One region of the Exiguobacterium sp. s11 genome, then DNA from elsewhere that is predicted to be linked to it. Evidence: riboswitches for the same ligand, from Rfam matches in the RefSeq annotation. Region 1 holds a riboswitch; the other holds the start of a gene.

Region 1 (9,622 bases):
TTCGCTTCGATCGTCTCAGTCGTGTCGCCTTGAAGCGGACCGAATGTGACGCTTCCTGCTCCACATTCCTTGATGCCGTTACCGAGTTTGAACTCGATGCCTTGGCGCTCAAGCCATTTGTGTGCATAGTTGACGAGATCTGCATCGAATCCTGGAAGGACTGTCGGTGCTGCCTCGATGTTGACGACACGAACGAGTTCGCGTGGAATGTCATATTGTTTGCACAGTTCTGGAATACGGTTGACGAGCTCACCCATGAACTCGATTCCTGTGAATCCAGCACCACCAACAACGATCGTCAAGAGTGAACGATCTTGTGATCCTGTTGTTTTGTACTGTGCGAATGAGTAATCGATATGTTCCTTGATTTTACGGACGCTGTTCAACGAGCTGATCGTCAGCGCGTGTTCCTTCAATCCTTTGATACCGAATGTTTCAGGAACGCCACCGAGAGCAACGACGACGTAATCGTAAGGAACTGTTCCGCCATCTTGTAAAAGAACCGTTTTAGCAGCCGTGTCGACTTTCTCAACGATACCTTTGACAAGTTTGACGCGTGACGGGTTGATGACATCATTGATGTAGATGCGCGCTTGCTCCGCAGACATCGTACCTGCAGCTGGTTCATGCAACCAAGTTGTTTGGTAATGATAGTCGTGTTTGTTAATCAACGTGATGTTCGCTTGATCGACGCCGAGTTTCTTTTGAAGGTTGACTGCTGTGATCAATCCACCGTAGCCCGCTCCAAGAATAACAATGTTAGGTGTGTTCATGTTCTGATACTCCTTACGAATCGTAGTTTTGTTGTGATTTTCTTCACATTCAATTACAGACGAATGCTCAAAAATTTTGTTCAAATAATGTTCACATGTCTATAAGCCTATTGAAACACTTTTCAGGAATGATTGCAAAAGAAAAATGTAATTTCCCTTAAAAAAATGTGAGATGTTCCGTACTTGCACCTTTACCCCCTACTTCCTATATAATGGACCTATCCAACGCTAGGAGGGAATCAGATGCACCAACCATATGATGTCACGATCATCGGCGGCGGTCCGGTCGGACTGTTCACCGCGTTTTATTCAGGAATGCGCCAGATGAAGACGAAGGTCATCGAGAGTCTACCTCAATTAGGTGGTCAACTCGCTACGCTTTATCCTGAAAAATATATATACGATATTGCCGGTTTTCCGAAAGTAAAAGCACAGGAACTGGTTGATCGGTTGCTTGAACAAGCAAATGAATTCGATCCGACATACGTGCTCGGTGAGACAGTCATCGCTTACGAACGGATGGATGACGGAATCATCCGCCTCGTCACGAATAAAGGCGAGCATTATACGAAGACCGTCATCTTGACGGCAGGCAACGGCTCGTTCGCCGCGCGTCCACTCGGAGTGGCAGATGCAGAACGCTTCGAAGAAACAAACTTACACTATTTCGTCAACGACATGGAACGCTTCAAGGATCGCCAAGTCGTCTTACTGGGTGGCGGTGACTCTGCAGTTGACTGGTCATTGATGCTTGAGCCGATTGCAAAATCCGTCACGCTCGTCCACCGTCGCGATAAGTTCCGTGCCCATGAACATTCGGTCGAACTGTTACACGATTCGTCCGTCAACGTCATGACGCCGTATACACTTGAATCGGTCACAGGTGAGACGCACATCGAGACGCTGACGTTCAAACATGCTGAAAGTGGTGAAGTCGTCGTCGTCGCTGCGGACGATGTCGTCTGTAACTTCGGTTTCGTCTCGTCACTCGGACCATTAAAAGAATGGGAAGTTGAATTCGAACGCAATTCGATTCGCGTCAATTCGAAAATGGAGACTGCGATTCCAGGTGTCTTCGCTTGTGGTGATATCGCGACTTACGAAGGACGCGTTAAACTGATCGCAACAGGATTCGGTGAAGCACCGATCGCCGTTAACCAAGCGAAACTTCTCGTTGATCCATCTGCTCGTCATCCGCAACACTCGACGAGTCTTTTCGAAAAAGTAACGAATCATTCTTGAGATATATGTGAATGACTGCAAATGATGAGAGGTCGGATTCCGGATGACATACCGGAGTCCGACCTCTTATTTTGATGGAATCATGCTAGGACGTGACCAAACATCTTCGACTCCTACAGGAAAAGAAAGCACGATGTGTGCTTCCGTCAGGGATAGGGACCCGACAGATCACATGGAATGGAAACTAGCGAGGCTTACATCCCGCCTAAGGAAAGCGAAGATGTTGAAAACGTCCGATTTCATACGGATGATCTTTTAACCGGTATCCGGTAAACCCGTTGCACGAGTTCGACCCCACCTCGCTCAATCATCGATTCTTCGAAGACCTGACCACCGAATCGCTCGTAAAACTGGCACGCTGGATTATCCCGCAAGACAGAAACCTGCATCGTCTCATATTCCGCTAAGTCCTCAGCGATGCGTTGAAACAACGCTTTACCGAGTCCTTGTCCTTGCGACGCTTGCAAGACATAAATCGCATACAACTCCCCTTCACGCGCATCACTTCGATTCGCTCCACCTTGCGCAAAGCCAACAACTTCTTCTCCTGAGACGGCAACATACACGCGTTGATCAATTAATGTCTGTTCCCATTGTTTCGTCCGTTTCGCATGCGACAACTGTGCTAAATACGGATCTGGAATGATACCTTGATACGTCTCGCGCCAGGCATCAATATGAACGCGGGCGATAGCTGACGCATCTTCTAGACGTGCTTCCCGAATCCTCATAACGGGATGATGAAGCGACGTGTCTCGCGTCCATTACGAACAGTCGGCTCGATTTCTTGTCCACCGTTCGCCAAGATGACACGGCGAGATGCTAGATTATCAACGCCACACGTCAACAGCACTTGATCGAGTCCACGTTGCCGTGCTTCTTCTAGCGCTAAACGGAGCCCGGTCGTCGCATATCCTTTCTGACGCTCGGATGGTCGGATGCCGTATCCGATGTGTCCGCCGTACAACTTCAAGTTCTCCGTCAAGTCATGCCGGAAGTTCAGCGCACCGACGATTCGTTGCCCGTCGACCATCCAGTACGTCGAATGGGTGACAAGACCCGGTCTGACTGTTGTCTCCATTTCCTTAAGTTCCGCAAAATAAGCGCCAAGTGGTTCATATGTGTCTCCGACTGCTTCCGGCACGATCGTTTCGCCCGACTCTCGCCAGTCTTCTAAAAAGGCGCGGTACTCGGTCTCCCACGCAAGAGTTGGTTTTATCAACTGCATCATTGGTGATTGCGCACCTCCTCTTCAATCAAACGATCGAGCCAGTCATCGACATGTTGGAACAGATAGCCGGCTTGTTTCGCAGCTGTCGTATCCATATAGAAATCGCGTTCTGGCGCAAGCGGCGATTCATCTTCTCCTTTTGCAACGAGTTGACTCGTCGTTCCCGCAACGCGGTCGATCTTATCCACTAGGTCTTGAATGGATAAGACACCGTCACTTGCAGCGTTGATTGGTCCGGTCAGTTCCGAACGACCACACCACTCCAAAAAGGCAGCGGCTTCGTAACTTGAGATATATCCCATCTTCGCGTATGTGTTTTCGGCAACAATCGGACGACCGTCAAGCGCACGCTTGATATGAAAGACGAGTCGCTCCGTATAGTCATCTGGTCCGAGGACGACCGGAAAACGGACCGCAACGACTGGGAACGTCGCCCGTTGGAAGAAATAACTCTCCGCTTGGCGTTTCCCTTCGCCATATCCATGTTCCTTCTCAAGCTCATATTTCCCGGGAAACGGATTGTAGGCACGCTCCGTGATATTCGCACCACCGTCTTCATAGACAGACATCGTCGACGTCAACACGTAGCGCCCGACTTTCCCTTCAAACGCGTCAATCGCAAGCTTGGCTTGATACGGCGTGAAGCAAATGTTGTCATAGATGACATCCCAGTGCTGTTGGCTTAAGTCCTTCATCGTACTACTTGACGTCCGGTCTCCTTTGAAAAATGTCAAGCCCTTCGCGACTGGTGGCGTATGCTCGCCGCGTGTGACGATTGTCACGTCATCCCCCGAATCGGCTAACCGAATCGCAAGCCGGCGTCCGAAGTAGCGTGTTCCCCCGAAGATCAATACTTTTCTCATCCTGAAGCCCTCCCTGTTCGTAGTAGCATTCACTCTCTTAATATTTCGAGTCAACGGAACAGGTCTCCTGTATGCGGACAATAAAAAAATCGTGGACGATGTCCACGATTGGATTCATTAACAGCCACCCGGTGTCCCGGCATTCGTTGCCGTCCGGAACGATGTCCCGCAACCGCATGTTGCGATGGCATTCGGATTCGTGATCGTGAATCCGCCGCCGAGCATCGACTGCTTATAATCGATTTCCAGTCCTTTGACGACCGGGTAATCTTTTTCGTCCACGATGACGGTCACGCCGTGCTGTTCGAAAACGAGATCCGTTTCTTTCTGTTGGTCGAATCCCATTCCGTACGACAGACCACTACATCCACCACCTTGGACGAGCATCCGAAGATTCCGTTCATCTGCTGGTGCCTGCGCCATCATGTCTTGGACTTGTAGCGCTGCTGCCTCCGTTAAATGGATCATGTCATCACCTTCCTTTTCTTTAGTATACGCAACTTCTGAGCGAATCGAAACCTAGTTGCTTGAAACTATCTTGAATTCGTTGTATAAATGGTATGTACAACAAAATAATCGTTCCATCTTCAGGGCAGGGTGAAATTCCCGACCGGCGGTAAACAACTATTATGAGTTGAAGCCCGCGAGCGAATAGGGCGCTATTTGCTGATTCTGTGTAATTCAGGAGCCGACAGTATAGTCTGGATGGGAGAAGATGGCGGCATGAGTTTGAATTTGATCGATTTTTGCAATAATCGATTAGGTTTATTTAATGCGGACTTCTCCCCTGTTGATCTCATCAATAGGGGTTTCTTTATGGACGCAGTCATGCCAATACTTCATCGAGAGGAACGAGCAAAAGGAGACAATACTCGTATGAAACGCACACAAAAAATGGTCACTCTGTCAATGTTAGGTTCAATCTCATTTGTTCTTATGCTTATCAATTTTCCACTGCCGTTCTTACCGAACTATCTGAAGATCGACTTCAGTGATGTTCCTGCTCTCGTCGCAGCGATCATGTTCTCACCGGTCGCAGGTGTCATCGTCGAAGCATTGAAGAACGTGTTATATTACATCTTCCGCGGAAGTGGTGTTCCGGTCGGAGAATTCGCGAACTTCGCTGCTGGTGTCGCATTCGTGCTTCCTGTCAGCTGGTTCTACCACAAAAAGAAATCAACACAAGGTCTCGCAACTGGCCTCGTCGCTGGTACGATCACGATGGCACTCGGTCTTGCGATTCTCAACTATATCTTGATCCTTCCAGCGTATGCATGGTTCCTCGGTATGGACTACATGGCGGATCCAGCTGTCAAATGGACAGCAATCACAGCCGGTATCTTACCGTTTAACGTCATCAAGGCATTGTTCATCTCGGCACTCTTCATTCCGTTGTTCTTGAAACTACGACCATGGATGATGCGCCGTCAACAATCTGCCTGATCCGAAAAGCTGCGCCCGCTGACGGACACGAATCCCCTCGTTCAGACGAACGAGGGGATTTTTTGGCTGTTCGGGCTCACAGCTCATTCTCTTCGATTTTTAGGTAAATCTTTTCAAGCAACTCTTCCGGCGTCTCGCCTACGACCGTCTCACCATCAACGAGACAAAAATGATCAAGCGAACAAATGCCGCAATAGCCAAGGCAACCGTATTCGACGACGTCGACGTTCGGGTCACGTTCGAGTTGCTCCATGACGACCTGTGTACCAGCCGCTAAGTTACTGATACAAAATTCAATAATCGGATTCACTTTTTTTCCTCCTTCAAGCAGGAAACGACCTGCCTCATGTCGTATTATACAAGGTCAGACTGATTTAGGGGAACTAAGGGGGATTTTACGTTATGAAGCAATTGGTCGTACTCGGCGGAGGATATGGTGGAATGCGGATTTGTGAGCGATTCAAGGACGAGGAAGTTGCCGTCACGCTCGTCGACCGTCTACCGTACCACGCACTCAAAACGGAATATTACGCACTCGCAGCAGGTACATTATCAGATCGAGATGTCCGGATTGAATTTCCGGAGGGGAAACATCTTACTTATAAATATGGACATGTCATTAAAATCTCACCAGAGACGAATACGGTCCACCTTCAAGACGGATCAGAATTATTCTATGATGACTTGATCATCGCCCTCGGTTGCGAGGATAAATACCACAACATTCCGGGTGCTCAAGAGTTTACATACAGCATCCAGACACTTGAAGAATCGCGCAAGACACAGCAAGCGATCTGTGGTCTGTCACCGGGGTCCGTCGTCTCGATCGTCGGTGCTGGTCTATCTGGTGTTGAACTTGCCAGTGAACTGCATGAAAGCCGGAAGGATTTAACGATTCGTCTGTTCGACCGCGGTCCATCCGTCTTGTCATTCTTATCCGACAAAGTCTCATCTTACGTCCAGGAATGGTTCGAGGAGCATGACGTGGAAGTCATCAACAATTCGAACGTCACGCTCGTCACGGCGGACGACGTCCGAAACGGCGACGATACGTACCCGTCGGACTTGACGATTTGGACGGCAGGTACGCAGCCGGTCAAGGTCGTTCGTGATCTCGGCTTTGCTGCAGATAGCGGTGGTCGGATCAAATTGACGGCACATCATCACGTACCGGAATACGATAACGTCTTCGTCATCGGCGATTGTGCCAGCTTGCCGTATGCGCCAAGCGGTCAACTCGCAGAACATCAGGCAGAACAAGTCGTCGACGTCTTGCAAGCGAAGTGGCAAGGGAAAAAATTGCCGAAACTGCCAGAAATCAAACTGCGCGGAATGCTCGGATCGCTCGGGAAATCAGATGGTTTCGGGATCGTCATGGGCAAGCAAGCGCTGACGGGGAAAGTCCCACGTCTCTTGAAGTCCGGTGTCTTATGGAAACACAAAAAGATTAAATGAGCAAAAGAGGTGTCCCGATCTTTGGGATACCTCTTTGTCGTTCACCCCGTCTGACTTAACTTCGCATCAATCGCTGCCGTAATCGTCTTCAGTTTGACGTACCCCTCGTCAATCATCTCATCATCGAGCACGATCAATGGATAAAAATAGACATCCTCTTTTAAGGCTTCCGTCCATTGATCCGATGTTGCTGTCTCGAAATCGACATAGCGAAGCGTCATCGCTTGCTCATATTTCCGTCCGAGGACGGCTTGTAGCCAACTGAACGTCTCTTCCGAGCTAGGTGCCCCGACACAACTCGGACAAGTGACCGCTGTTCCATAAACCGTGATTTCCATCTTGAAGTCCCCCTTTTCAATTCTCTCCTCTTTAGTATACAAGTTTTCCAGATTGAGAACATTTTTCAACCCTGTTACAATGAAACTATACGAAAGGATGTGTTTACGCATGGAAATGTTTGATCAAGTGAATGAAGTTCTTGAAAAATTGCGTCCGTTCCTTCTTCGTGATGGAGGAGACGTTGAACTCGTAGATGTAGAAGACGGAATCGTAAAACTCCGTTTGATGGGAGCTTGTGGTAGCTGCCCAAGTTCAACGATCACATTGAAGGCCGGTATCGAACGTGCCCTTCTTGAAGAAGTCGCTGGCGTCGTTGAAGTCGAACAAGTCTTCTAATACATGAAATCCCGAACGAATTCTCGTTCGGGATTTTTTGATTCATAGAATCCATTCTGCTAACGTATCGACCATGTATGTCGGTTGACGATCCTGACCTTGAATGAAGACGGGTGTATGGACGCCAGAATTGACGTGCATCGTCCGGATGCCTCCATTGATTCCGAATAGAATATCCGTATGGTAGTTATCCCCGACCATGATGACGTCTTCTTTTGACAGACCAATCATCTCCGTTGCGATATCGACCATGACCGGTTCCGGTTTACCGATGAAGAACGGTTCCTTCTCCGTCGTCACGCGCAGTACGGACGTCAAGGCACCGTTTCCTGGTAAGAATCCACGTTCTGTCGGAATGGCAATGTCTCCGTTCGTCGAGATGAAGCGGGCACCGGCACGAATCGCGAGGGCACCGACAGCGAGTTTTTCATACGTGATCTGACGGTCAAGACCGATGACGACGTAATCTGCCGCTTCGGTTGCGACGACGTCTAACCCTTCCCGTTCAAGCGCATCAATCAGTCCTGTCTCACCGATTGCATAGACGCGCGCTTTCGGTGATAGATCAGCGATATAACGACCGGTCGCCATCGCACTCGTCAAGACGTGTTTCGCATCGGAATGAACACCCATCCCGCGTAATTTCTCCGCCACGGCTTTTGCCGTCATCGACGCATTATTCGTCACGAACAAATACGGAATGCCTTCTGCTTGCAGACGATTGACGAAATCGACCGCTTCTTTTACCGGTTCCGTTCCGTTATACATCGTTCCATCTAAATCAAATAAATAGCCTTTTGCCTTCATCCTGACTCACTCCTCGTTTGGTAAAAATGCAGACACCGGTCCGAGTTCTGTCTCGATATACCGGCGAATCGCTTCCGGGAAACGACGTAATTCTGCTTCCTCTGTCTCAAGTACCGCCCGAATCTCCGCCATACTCGACTGTGTGAATGACCGGACGATCAACGTACGTAACGCAACGAGCTTCTTCAGACTCGTCGCGAGCGGTCCATCGATGACCTTCTCATCTTCTAAAATGAGAATGATATCTTCATAACTTCCCGGATCCCGCATGATGAATCCATCAATCATACTGTTTCCGATGTCGATGACACTCTCGATGACTAAAAAACCGATCCGTTCCATAGCCAGTGCCGTCGTCACCGGATCCCCCGTAACTTCCTTACTTTGTCGAAGTGCCGTCTCATAACAGACGACCGTCTCTTCGATTTTTTGACGATTGACGAAATACATCTTCATTCCCCCTCACATCCTCCATTTTATCGCTATCCGGCAATCCTGAAAAGCAGAAAGGTCATTTGCATCACATTCCTCAATGTGTTATCCTCAATTTAGATTTTTGCTGAAAATAGTATGTCACATTGGTGACGTGGAGGTTATATACATGGAACGGGAACTCGCACTGGAAATCGTACGCGCTACGGAAGCAGCAGCACTAGCTTCTGCTCAATGGATTGGTCGCGGTAAGAAAAATGAAGCGGATGATGCAGCAACGACTGCGATGCGCGAAGTCTTGAACACGGTCAACATGAACGGAACGGTCGTCATCGGTGAAGGCGAACTCGACGAAGCACCGATGCTCTTCATCGGCGAACGTGTCGGAACAGCAAACGGTCCAATCGTTGACATCGCCGTCGACCCGCTCGAAGGTACGAATATCGTCGCCAAAGGTCTCGGTAATGCGATGGTCGTCATCGCTGTCGCCGATCAAGGTGCCCTGCTCCACGCACCGGATATGTATATGGATAAATTAACAGTTGGACCGAACTTAAAAGGGCACGTCTCGCTCGACGATCCACTTGAAGTCATCATTGAAAAAGCAGCTCAATACAACAATAAACGGATTGAGGACGTCACTGTCATCATGCAGGATCGCCCACGTCACGATCACTTCCGTGAAGCCGCGATGCGAATGG
Region 2 (9,622 bases), 400 kb from region 1:
CACCGTATATTTACCAAGGAGAAGAGATCGGAATGCCGAATCCGGACTTCACGAATCTGTCCGACTACCGTGATGTCGAGACATTGAATGCCTATCAAGAAGCACGGACCAACGGCGTATCGGAAGAAGCAATTCTCGCTGCGATCCGTCAAAAATCGCGCGATAACGCGCGGACACCGATGCCTTGGTCGGACGCCGTCAACGGTGGCTTTAGTACAAGTGAGCCATGGATTCCGGTCTCGCCGACGTATGATCAGATCAATGTCGAGGCTGCTGTCGCAGACCCTGATTCGGTCTATCATCATTACAAACGGTTGATTCAACTCCGCAAACAGTATGACGTGCTCACGGACGGTTCATACCGGCTGTTGACACCGGACGATCCATCACTCTGGGCGTACGAACGCGCAACGAGTGAAGAAGAATTACTCGTCGTCTCGAATTTCTACGGAACGGACACGACGTTCACTTTACCTCATGACGGATCGGACTATACGGTGTTGCTTCATAATTATCAGCAGATGCAGACAGAGGGGTACACTTTAACGTTACGACCTTATGAATCACTGATGCTTTATCGTAAAAAGTGATTGAATGAGACGGAGCACATGCAAAAAAGAGAAGGTTAGTCTCCAAGGGATACCCTAGAAACCAATCTTCTCTTTTGTTGAATAGATATAGAATGTGAATGCCTATTTCTCGACTCCTACAAGAAAAGAAAGCATGGTACATGCTTTTGTCAGGGAAAGCGAGGATGGCAGAGTCTTTCATTTTCGCATGTTCTACGAAACTTTCCGATTCGCTTCTTCTCGTCTCAACTGTTCGCGGAACAGTCGTGTCTCAGCAATGACGACGCCGGACAATCCAATCAAACCGATTAAGTTCGGAATCGCCATCAATCCGTTGAAGACATCAGAAATCGCCCACACCATGTTCAAGTTCGTCGTCATCGCGCCGGCTCCGGCGACTAAGACGAACAGGATGCGGTACGGTAGGATTGATTTTTGACCAAACAGATAATAGATCGATTTTTCACCGTAGTACGACCAGCCAAGAACGGTCGAGTACGCGAACATGACGAGACCGATCGTAACGATGTATTTCCCGGCAGGACCGAGGAAGACTTCGAAGCTCGCCGTCGTCAATTCAACACCCTCCAACTTCGTATCGAGCTGCCCTCCCATGACGAGCGTCAGTCCCGTGATCGAACAGACAACCAATGTATCGAGGAAGACTTGTGTCATCGAGACGAGTGCTTGACGCCCCGGGAAGTCCGTCTTCGCAGCAGCGGCTGCGATCGGTGCTGAACCAAGTCCTGCTTCGTTCGAGAAGACACCACGCGCGACACCGTAACGAATTGCCGCCCCGATTGCCCCACCCGTGATGGCCTCGTTTGAGAACGTACTACTGAAGATCGTTGAAATCGCACCTGGAATCAGATCATAGTTCATGATGAGAATCAGCAAGCCACTTCCGACATAGAAGAAAATCATGAACGGAACGAACAGACTGACGACTTTCCCGATTGACTTGACCCCACCGAGAATGACGACACCCGTCAGTACCATCAATACGATCCCCGTCACGTAAAGTGGCACATCAAACGTTGATTTCATCGCGAGGGCGACCGAGTTCGTCTGGACCCCGTTTCCGATCCCGAACGCAGCGATCGAAGCGAACGCGGCAAACAAGACACCGAGCCATTTCTGCTTCAGTCCACGCTCGAGGTAATACATCGGTCCTCCTGCCATCTGTCCTTTTTCATCAACGACACGATATTTGACGGCAAGAATCGCTTCCGCATATTTCGTCGCCATCCCGAACAGACCGGACAGCCACATCCAGACGATCGCGCCTGGTCCCCCGAGGACGACGGCGGTTGCGACACCGACGATATTCCCCGTACCGACGGTCGCAGCCAGTGCCGTCATCAACGCTTGAAAGTGACTGATGTCACCTTCTGACTTATCGTCCTGATGCTTTGAAAACGCAAGCTTCAGCGCATACGGCAGTTTGGTAATTTGAATGAATCCTAAGCGAATCGTCAAGTAAATCCCCGTACCGACCAACAGAATGAGTAACGGTGGTCCCCATACGATATCGGACACCGCACTAATCCACTCACTAAATGAATTTCCCATTCGTCTTACCTCCCTTTATGAGATATGTAGTTCCTTACCATTTTTTCAGAATTTACTGATAATTGTCAAACTATTTTTTCATGAAACTATTTTGATACTTCTTCATTTCAATAATTCACTACGATCGTTGTCATCGGAGTGTTCAGTGTAATCTTTATTATTTTGATTTTATAATCGATCTTCGGTCCTCTTCGCCAACTGCAGGCAAAACCTACGAACTTGCCACTCAAGACGATCGAATATTTGAATCTCGCGTCCGGTGAGGTGCTGTCCTTCATCGATACGAAAGTCGTCAATGACAATGATTTATTCGAAGCTATCTCGAATCAATACTAGGATGACGCTCAAGCATTCCGCGATATGCACGAACAGATTTCCGTCAGTCAAAAACAGACGGAAGCACTAAAAGAAGTTCTTCGTCAGTTCCAAGTCTCAAAAAAAGTCCCCTCGTCTTCATCGAAGAGAGGGAACTTCATGGTTTATTGCGCTGCACCTGTGAGCGGTTGTGCATCTTTTGCTTCCGCAGGTAATTTGATTTCGTTGATCTCATTGAATTTCGAGAACGTCGATTGGTTTTTCATCGTGAAATCGGTATTTTTCTCGACCGCAAAGACCATATCCATATCGAGTGATTTCGGATAGAATGTTTTCGCGTCATACGTCATCGTGTAGTTCATTTTCTTGTAATCGATGCTGTCCATCGCATCTTTCATCTGTGCCATCTGTCCTGTCTGCTCGAGCGAATCCTTCATGAATGCTTTGAGGTCGTCCCCTTTTAGTTTGACGTCGATTTGATAAACGTCACCCTCTTTTTTGGCGGTCCAGTTGTCTTTGTACTTTTTCAGTAGCTTGAGATTTTGATCCGTCGATGCCGATGACTCCATCGCCTCAACCATATCACCTAGCTCCGAGACATCTTGAACGAGCCATTGTCCGTTTTGCGATAGATACATCTTATCGTCGACGATATAGCTCTCGATCGACATGTCCTTACCGTTTTGTGGATTTTTCATCGTCATCGTCTGGTGCATCGTAAGCGGCTTCTGGATGATATCGGCTGATACCTTCTGATCTACTGCCATCTCACCTGCTTTTGAATTGACTGTCCCTTCCATGTGGAACGATTTAATATCCTTTTGAGCGGCTGTCGCTTTATTCAGTAATTCCGTATTCGAGAGTTCCCCCGACTTCGTCGAACCAGACCCACTGCCACTACCCGAATCCGTCTGCCCATCTTGACATCCAGCTAGTCCAATCGATGCTGCAACGATCCCAGCTGCTACCCACCTTGTTTTCTTCATATTCATTTCCTCCTTTATACGCGTTACCCTGATTTACGAAAAACATTGGAAAATGTTTCAAAGTTTCTTTATTACATCATTACCGTTCTTCTTCAAAACAAATCCTCATATTTCAAATCTACTATTCTTTTTTTGAAATTTGATTTATCACCTGCAAAATGTCCACAAAAAAATAGGATGACGGAAACTTCCGTCACCCTATCCTTATTTCGTTAGATCGTGCGTAAAAGATTCGCCATCTCAATCGCGGAAACGGCAGCTTCGTAGCCTTTATTTCCAGCTTTCGTACCGGCACGTTCGACCGCTTGCTCGATCGAATCCGTCGTCAGGACACCGAAGATGATGGGTACGCCTGTATCACGCGACGCACTCGCGACACCTTTCGCGACTTCGTTACAGACATAGTCATAATGTGATGTTGCTCCGCGGATGACGGCTCCCAGTGTGATGACCGCATCATACTTACCGCTTTTCGCTAACTTTTCCGCAACGAGTGGAATTTCAAATGCTCCCGGAACCCACGCCGTATCGACAGCATCCGCTGCAACACCGTGACGACGGAAAGCGTCGTTTGCTCCTCCGACGAGTTTTGAAGTGATCAATTCGTTAAAACGTGCTGCGACGATTGCGACGCGTAGTCCTTCTCCTGTTAAGAAACCCTCGTAGATCATGATGTGTGTCCTCCTTGGATGTCGAGCCAGTGCCCGAGTTTCGTTTGTTTTGTTTTTAGGTAACGCTGATTTTCCGGCTCGGCCGGTACTTGATGGGGTACACGTTCGATGATTTCGATCCCCTCTTGCTCGAGCACCCGTTGTTTGTCCGGGTTGTTCGTCATCAAGCGGATCTTCGTCACGCCGAGATCGCGCAACATATTGGCTGCGACCGTGTAGTCACGCATGTCCGTCGGATAACCGAGTGCATGGTTCGCTTCGACCGTATCGAGTCCTTGTTCTTGTAACTCGTACGCTTTTAACTTCGCCATCAGACCGATGCCGCGTCCTTCCTGACGTAAATACAAGACGGCTCCACCTTCTCGTTCAATCCGCTCGAGTGCCGCATCGAGTTGTGGTCCACAATCGCAACGCTTCGAACCGAAGACATCCCCTGTCAGGCATTCCGAGTGTAGACGGACGAGCATCCCGTCTTGCGCTTCGCCGGATAAGACAGCGACATGTTCTTTCTCGTCTTGCGTCGTATAGCCAATCATCCGGAAAGCTCCGAACGTCGTTGGAAGTAATACTTCTGCTTCACGTGTCAATGGACGCTCGAGATACGCGACAAGTGCTTCGATCGTGATCAGTTTTAAATCGTGTTCTTCCTTATAGAGAAGTAGATCGTCGACCCGTGCCATCGTGCCATCTTCTTTAATGATTTCACAGATGACGGCGATCTCATCGCTACCGGCAAGACGGGCAAGATCGACACCTGCTTCCGTATGTCCGCGTCGCTCCCGGACACCACCCTCTTTTGCGATCAACGGGAAGATATGACCCGGTCGTTTGAAACGTTCCGGTCCATCCGTCAGCATCCGCTGAATCGTTAGCGACCGTTCCTCGGCACTGATGCCGGTCTTTGCCTCTTCATGATCGATGCTGAGCGTGAATGCCGTCCCATGCGGGTCCGTATTATTCGCTGTCATCGGAGCAAGTTCGAGTCGCTGTGCGATCCGCGGACTGACTGGTACACAGACGAGTCCTTTTCCATGTGTAATCATGAAGTTGATGTTTTCCGGTGTCGCGTGTTCCGCGAGCATGACGAGATCGCCTTCATTCTCACGATCCTCGTCATCACAGACGATGATCGGTCGTCCGTTTTTCAAATCTTCTATTGCGTCTTCAATCAAGTCGAATCCGTTCATTACATGTCGCCTCCTAAGAATGCTGCCCAGTCCGTCTGCTTCTCATGCTGCGTGAAATGATAGAGATGTTTCGCCATCATGTCACACTCGATATTGACGACTGCACCGCTTGCCAATCGATCAAACGTCGTCACTTGACGGGAGTGCGGAATCAATGAAATCGAGATCGTTTCCGGTGTGACGCGTTGCAACGTCAGGCTCGTGCCGTTGATTGCGATCGAGCCTTTCGGAATACAATACTTTTGCCACGCTCCGACATCAAACGTATAGACCATCGCTTCTCCATCCGGTCGCCGACTGATCAGTCGGGCTGTTCCGTCGATATGTCCACTAACGAAATGTCCACCGAAGCGACCGTCTGCCGGCATCGCCCGCTCAAGTTGCAAGGGACTTCCGACTCGGTACGTACCGAGTGCTGTTGAACGGATCGTGTCATGGACGGCATCTGCCGTGAAACCGGTTGGACTCATCGACGTGACCGTCAAACAAATCCCGTCGACGGCGATGCTATCACCGATCTTCGTTCCTTCGAGTACCCGGTGCGCCTCAATTTCAAGCGCTAACCCGTTCGGTCGCGGGATCTTTCGTTTTAAGGTTCCGACTTCTTCAATCAATCCGGTGAACATGTCGTCTCCTCCTTTCGGATGTACGTCAGATGGAGATCCGGTCCGACCGTCTCAACCTGGTCGATTTGAAAACGATCTTCGATATCGTGTTGACCATTCCACGCATCGCCTTCAAAAATCGATGGGGCTTGGTAGACTTCGATTCGGTCAACGAGATCTGCCTCAAGGAAAGCGGCTTGAATCGTTGGTCCGCCTTCAATCAAGACACTACGGATGTCTTGTTCGTATAAGCGTTTCAAAATCGCTTCCGGCGTCTCATATTCACCAACGAGGACCGTCACCTGATCGTGACTAATCCGAGGAACACTCGTCAGCCAGTAGGTTGGATTTTTACCATCGCGGAAGACTTGCGCCGTCTCCGGAATCCGCCCCCGGCGATCAACGATTACTCGAATCGGCTCGATGCCTGACGATGCGCGTAACGTCAGTGCCGGATCATCGACGAGCACCGTCTCACTTCCGACGAGGATGGCATCGTGGCGTCCACGCAGGGCACGACCGTTCGCGCGTGCTTCTTCTGACGTGATCCAGCGCTGTTCACCTGTCGCCGCGATCCCGTTCATCGTCTGAGCGATTTTGACGGTCACGGTCGGACGTTTTCGTTCGATCGTCTTCCAGAATGCCGTGTAAAGGGCTTCTGCCTCATGCCGTAACAAGCCGACCTCGACTTCGATTCCCGCGTCCTGTAGCCGTTTGATTCCGGAACCAGCGACAATCGCATGTTTGTCTTCCGTTGCAACGAAGACTCGTTTGATTCCTGCTTGTAGAATTGCTTCCGTGCATGGTGGCGTCTTGCCGTGATGGTTGCATGGCTCGAGCGTCACGTAGAGATCGGCACCACGGGCGGCTTCTCCTGCCATCCGTAAGGCTTCGACTTCTGCGTGCGGCCCACCGGCAAACCGGTGTGCACCGAAGCCGATGATGCGTCCTTGTTTGACGATGACACAGCCGACACTTGGATTCGGACTTGTTTGTCCGTGTAACATTTGTGCTAATTGCATGGCATAACTCATCATCTGTGACATCGCGTTCACTCCTTTCAAATGAAAAAAGACGCCCCTTGAAAAAGGGGCGTCTGTATAGAAGGGTTCACGAAATACACGGTTCGCTTCCTGCATTTTTTCATGCAGAAAGAGACCGTCTCCTGAAAACATTTTTTCAGAAAACAGCTTGAATCGCGTCGTTTCGTTCTTCTCCCATCCGGACTTTACCGTCGGCCCTGGAATCTCACCAAGTCAGCCATGATGCGTACATCATGGGTCGCGGGCTCGTCGATCGATTGATCGCATCACCGCCGGTTGGGATTTTCACCCTACCCCGAAGAACTGGATTATTGAGTTATACAACTTTAGCCTAGCATATCTTTTTCAAGAAAACAAAGCGCAAATGCTTCTGTCTTGTCTCTTTTTTGATTTCGCTCCAGTTCTGTCACTCATCACCAATTCGTGATCGATCGCATCTCAAAAACGACCGGAGCACTTGATAGCAGTGCATCCAGTCGTCGTTTTCCGCTTATAAATATCCGTTCTTCCGATCGTGGAATTCTTGAGCGATCGCCCCGCGCGTCCGTTCATCAGCGAGGACGCGAAGCGCTGTCCGAGCGAGGATTTTCGCCCCCGTGATCAATGCTTCATCTCCAGCTGCTGAACGGGCCGCTTCTTTGAATGCTTCCGTATGGGCGACGAGATCGTCCGGACCAATCTTGATATACGGATGGATCGTCGGGATGACTTGACTGATGTTACCGGCATCCGTCGAGCCAAGACCCGGTCGTTCGTCTAAATGGACCGTTTCGCCGAGCGCCTCTGCTTCTTCTTGGAACAGACGGTCGAACGTCCGATTGAAGACAAGGTTATCGACTTCATTTTGGAAGGCGATGACATCGAGCGTCGCCCCAGTCGCGAGTGCCGCGCCTTGGGCGACGGCTTTGACTTTTTCCGTGACGGCATTCAATCGTTCCCGTGTCGTTGCCCGGATGAAGAAACGTGCTCTTGCGTATTCCGGGATGATGTTCGGCGCATCGCCTCCATGCGTGATGATCCCGTGGATCCGGACATCGTCTGGTAACTGCTGACGTAAGGCATTGATTCCATTGAAGAGTTGAATGACAGCGTCGAGGGCGTTGATGCCTTCTTCCGGTGACGCCGCTGCGTGTGCCGGACGACCCGTAAAGGCAAAGTCGAGTGGATCGACCGCAAGGGAAGAACCCGTGATCCGTGTTTGTCCCGACGGATGGACCATCAAGGCTGCATCGATTCCTTCGAGTAACTGATGTTTGACGAAACTGCCTTTCGCACTACCGTTCGGTCCACCTTCCTCGGCTGGTGTTCCAAGGACAACGACACTCCCGCCGACTTCATCGAGCACTTTACTGAGCGCGATCGCCGCTGCGACGCTCGTCGTGCCGATGATATTATGACCGCACGCGTGACCAATACCCGGCAACGCATCGTATTCAGCAAGAAAGGCAATCGTTGCGCCTGGTCGGTCGCTCGATTTCTTCGCGAAGAACGCGGTATCGTGCCCCGCAACGCCGAGTTCTACTGTAAAACCTTCCGCTGTTAGACGTTCCGCATGGAGCCGCGAAGCAAAGAATTCCTCGTTCCCGATTTCCGGCGTTGCATGAATCCGGTGACTTGTCTCAAGATACGATTCCCGTTTTTGTTCGATATCCTGTTCAATCGTCTCTACCCATGTCGTGCGTACTGGTGTCGTCATACTGTCCACTCTCCTTTTGAAATTATTCGCCGATGTCGCTCAGTGGAACGAACGTCGGGATCGTACTGCCTTTGTATTCTTTTTTGATGAAGGCCGCGACATCTTTTTGTTGATACAGCGATGCGATTTTTTTCAGTTCTTTTTTGTTCTTGTCTTCCGTCCGTGTCGCGATGATGTTGATGTATGGTTTTGCTGTCTCGTTCTCATGAACGATCGAGTCCTTGATCGGGTTGAAGCCAGCGTCAACGGCGATGCCATTGTTGATGATTGATGCCGCGACGTCCGGTAAGACGCGTGGCGTTTGTCCAGCGACGATCGGAACGATTTTCAGCTTTTTCGGATTCTCGACGATCTTATCGACCGAACCGTTGCCATCGAAGTCGTCCGGTAGCTTGATCAGACCTGCTTCTTGCAGTAACAAGAGGGCGCGTCCCATGTTCGTCGCTTCGTTCGGAACAGCGATTTTTCCGCCATTTGGAATATCTTTGACATCCTTGTATTTATCCGAGTAGATCCCCATCGGTGCGATGACAGTCGTCGCAATCGGCGATAGCTTCAAGTTATGTTCTTTCTTGAAAGCGTTGAAGTAGGAAATCGTCTGGAAGGCATTGGCGTCGATCTCACCCTCAGCCAGTGCCATGTTCGGCTGGACATAATCGGAGAACTTGACGAGTTCGATTTTGATGCCTTCCTTCTCTGCTTTTTTGGCGACATAATCCCAAACTTGTGTGTCTGAACCGCTGACACCGAGCTTGATCGTCTTTTCGTCTTCTCCTGATGCTGCGCACCCGGCAAATAAAATCGTCGTGAGTGTTGCTCCAATTGCTACTGCTTTTTTCATGACTGAATCGCTCCCTTGATTAATGTCTTCTGATTTTTCGTGCGACGATGTTGCCTGTCGTCTGTAAGCCTTGGACTAAGATGACGAGAATCCCGACCGTGATGATCATGACTTTCGTATCAAACCGTTGATAGCCG

Evidence for each region. A riboswitch is a leader RNA that binds a small molecule or an ion and turns the genes downstream of it on or off. The one in region 1 is predicted to bind FMN.
Region 2: linked by a shared signal. The riboswitch ahead of ribD (bifunctional diaminohydroxyphosphoribosylaminopyrimidine deaminase/5-amino-6-(5-phosphoribosylamino)uracil reductase RibD) and the one ahead of KNQ12_RS05295 (ECF transporter S component) in region 1 are both predicted to bind FMN.

What each region holds. Positions count from the first base shown of each region.
Region 1 covers NZ_JACSNF010000001.1:975,579-985,200, forward strand. Annotated here, with positions in the region: gene KNQ12_RS05265 (NAD(P)/FAD-dependent oxidoreductase) at 1-773, opposite strand, end outside; gene KNQ12_RS05270 (NAD(P)/FAD-dependent oxidoreductase) at 1,017-2,015, shown strand; gene KNQ12_RS05275 (GNAT family N-acetyltransferase) at 2,255-2,746, opposite strand; gene KNQ12_RS05280 (GNAT family N-acetyltransferase) at 2,743-3,243, opposite strand; gene KNQ12_RS05285 (NAD-dependent epimerase/dehydratase family protein) at 3,243-4,109, opposite strand; gene KNQ12_RS05290 (HesB/IscA family protein) at 4,227-4,577, opposite strand; FMN riboswitch at 4,689-4,830, shown strand; gene KNQ12_RS05295 (ECF transporter S component) at 4,986-5,552, shown strand; gene KNQ12_RS05300 (YuzB family protein) at 5,629-5,862, opposite strand; gene KNQ12_RS05305 (NAD(P)/FAD-dependent oxidoreductase) at 5,955-7,007, shown strand; gene KNQ12_RS05310 (DUF1462 family protein) at 7,049-7,345, opposite strand; gene KNQ12_RS05315 (NifU family protein) at 7,455-7,682, shown strand; gene KNQ12_RS05320 (TIGR01457 family HAD-type hydrolase) at 7,725-8,489, opposite strand; gene KNQ12_RS05325 (DUF86 domain-containing protein) at 8,496-8,939, opposite strand; gene glpX (class II fructose-bisphosphatase) at 9,091-9,622, shown strand, end outside.
Region 2 covers NZ_JACSNF010000001.1:1,378,955-1,388,576, forward strand. Annotated here, with positions in the region: gene treC (alpha,alpha-phosphotrehalase) at 1-590, shown strand, start outside; gene KNQ12_RS07210 (alanine/glycine:cation symporter family protein) at 783-2,141, opposite strand; gene KNQ12_RS07215 (DUF6612 family protein) at 2,621-3,442, opposite strand; gene ribH (6,7-dimethyl-8-ribityllumazine synthase) at 3,655-4,113, opposite strand; gene KNQ12_RS07225 (bifunctional 3,4-dihydroxy-2-butanone-4-phosphate synthase/GTP cyclohydrolase II) at 4,110-5,300, opposite strand; gene ribE (riboflavin synthase) at 5,300-5,926, opposite strand; gene ribD (bifunctional diaminohydroxyphosphoribosylaminopyrimidine deaminase/5-amino-6-(5-phosphoribosylamino)uracil reductase RibD) at 5,911-6,951, opposite strand; FMN riboswitch at 7,111-7,255, opposite strand; gene KNQ12_RS07240 (M20 family metallopeptidase) at 7,439-8,644, opposite strand; gene KNQ12_RS07245 (MetQ/NlpA family ABC transporter substrate-binding protein) at 8,667-9,485, opposite strand; gene KNQ12_RS07250 (methionine ABC transporter permease) at 9,505-9,622, opposite strand, start outside.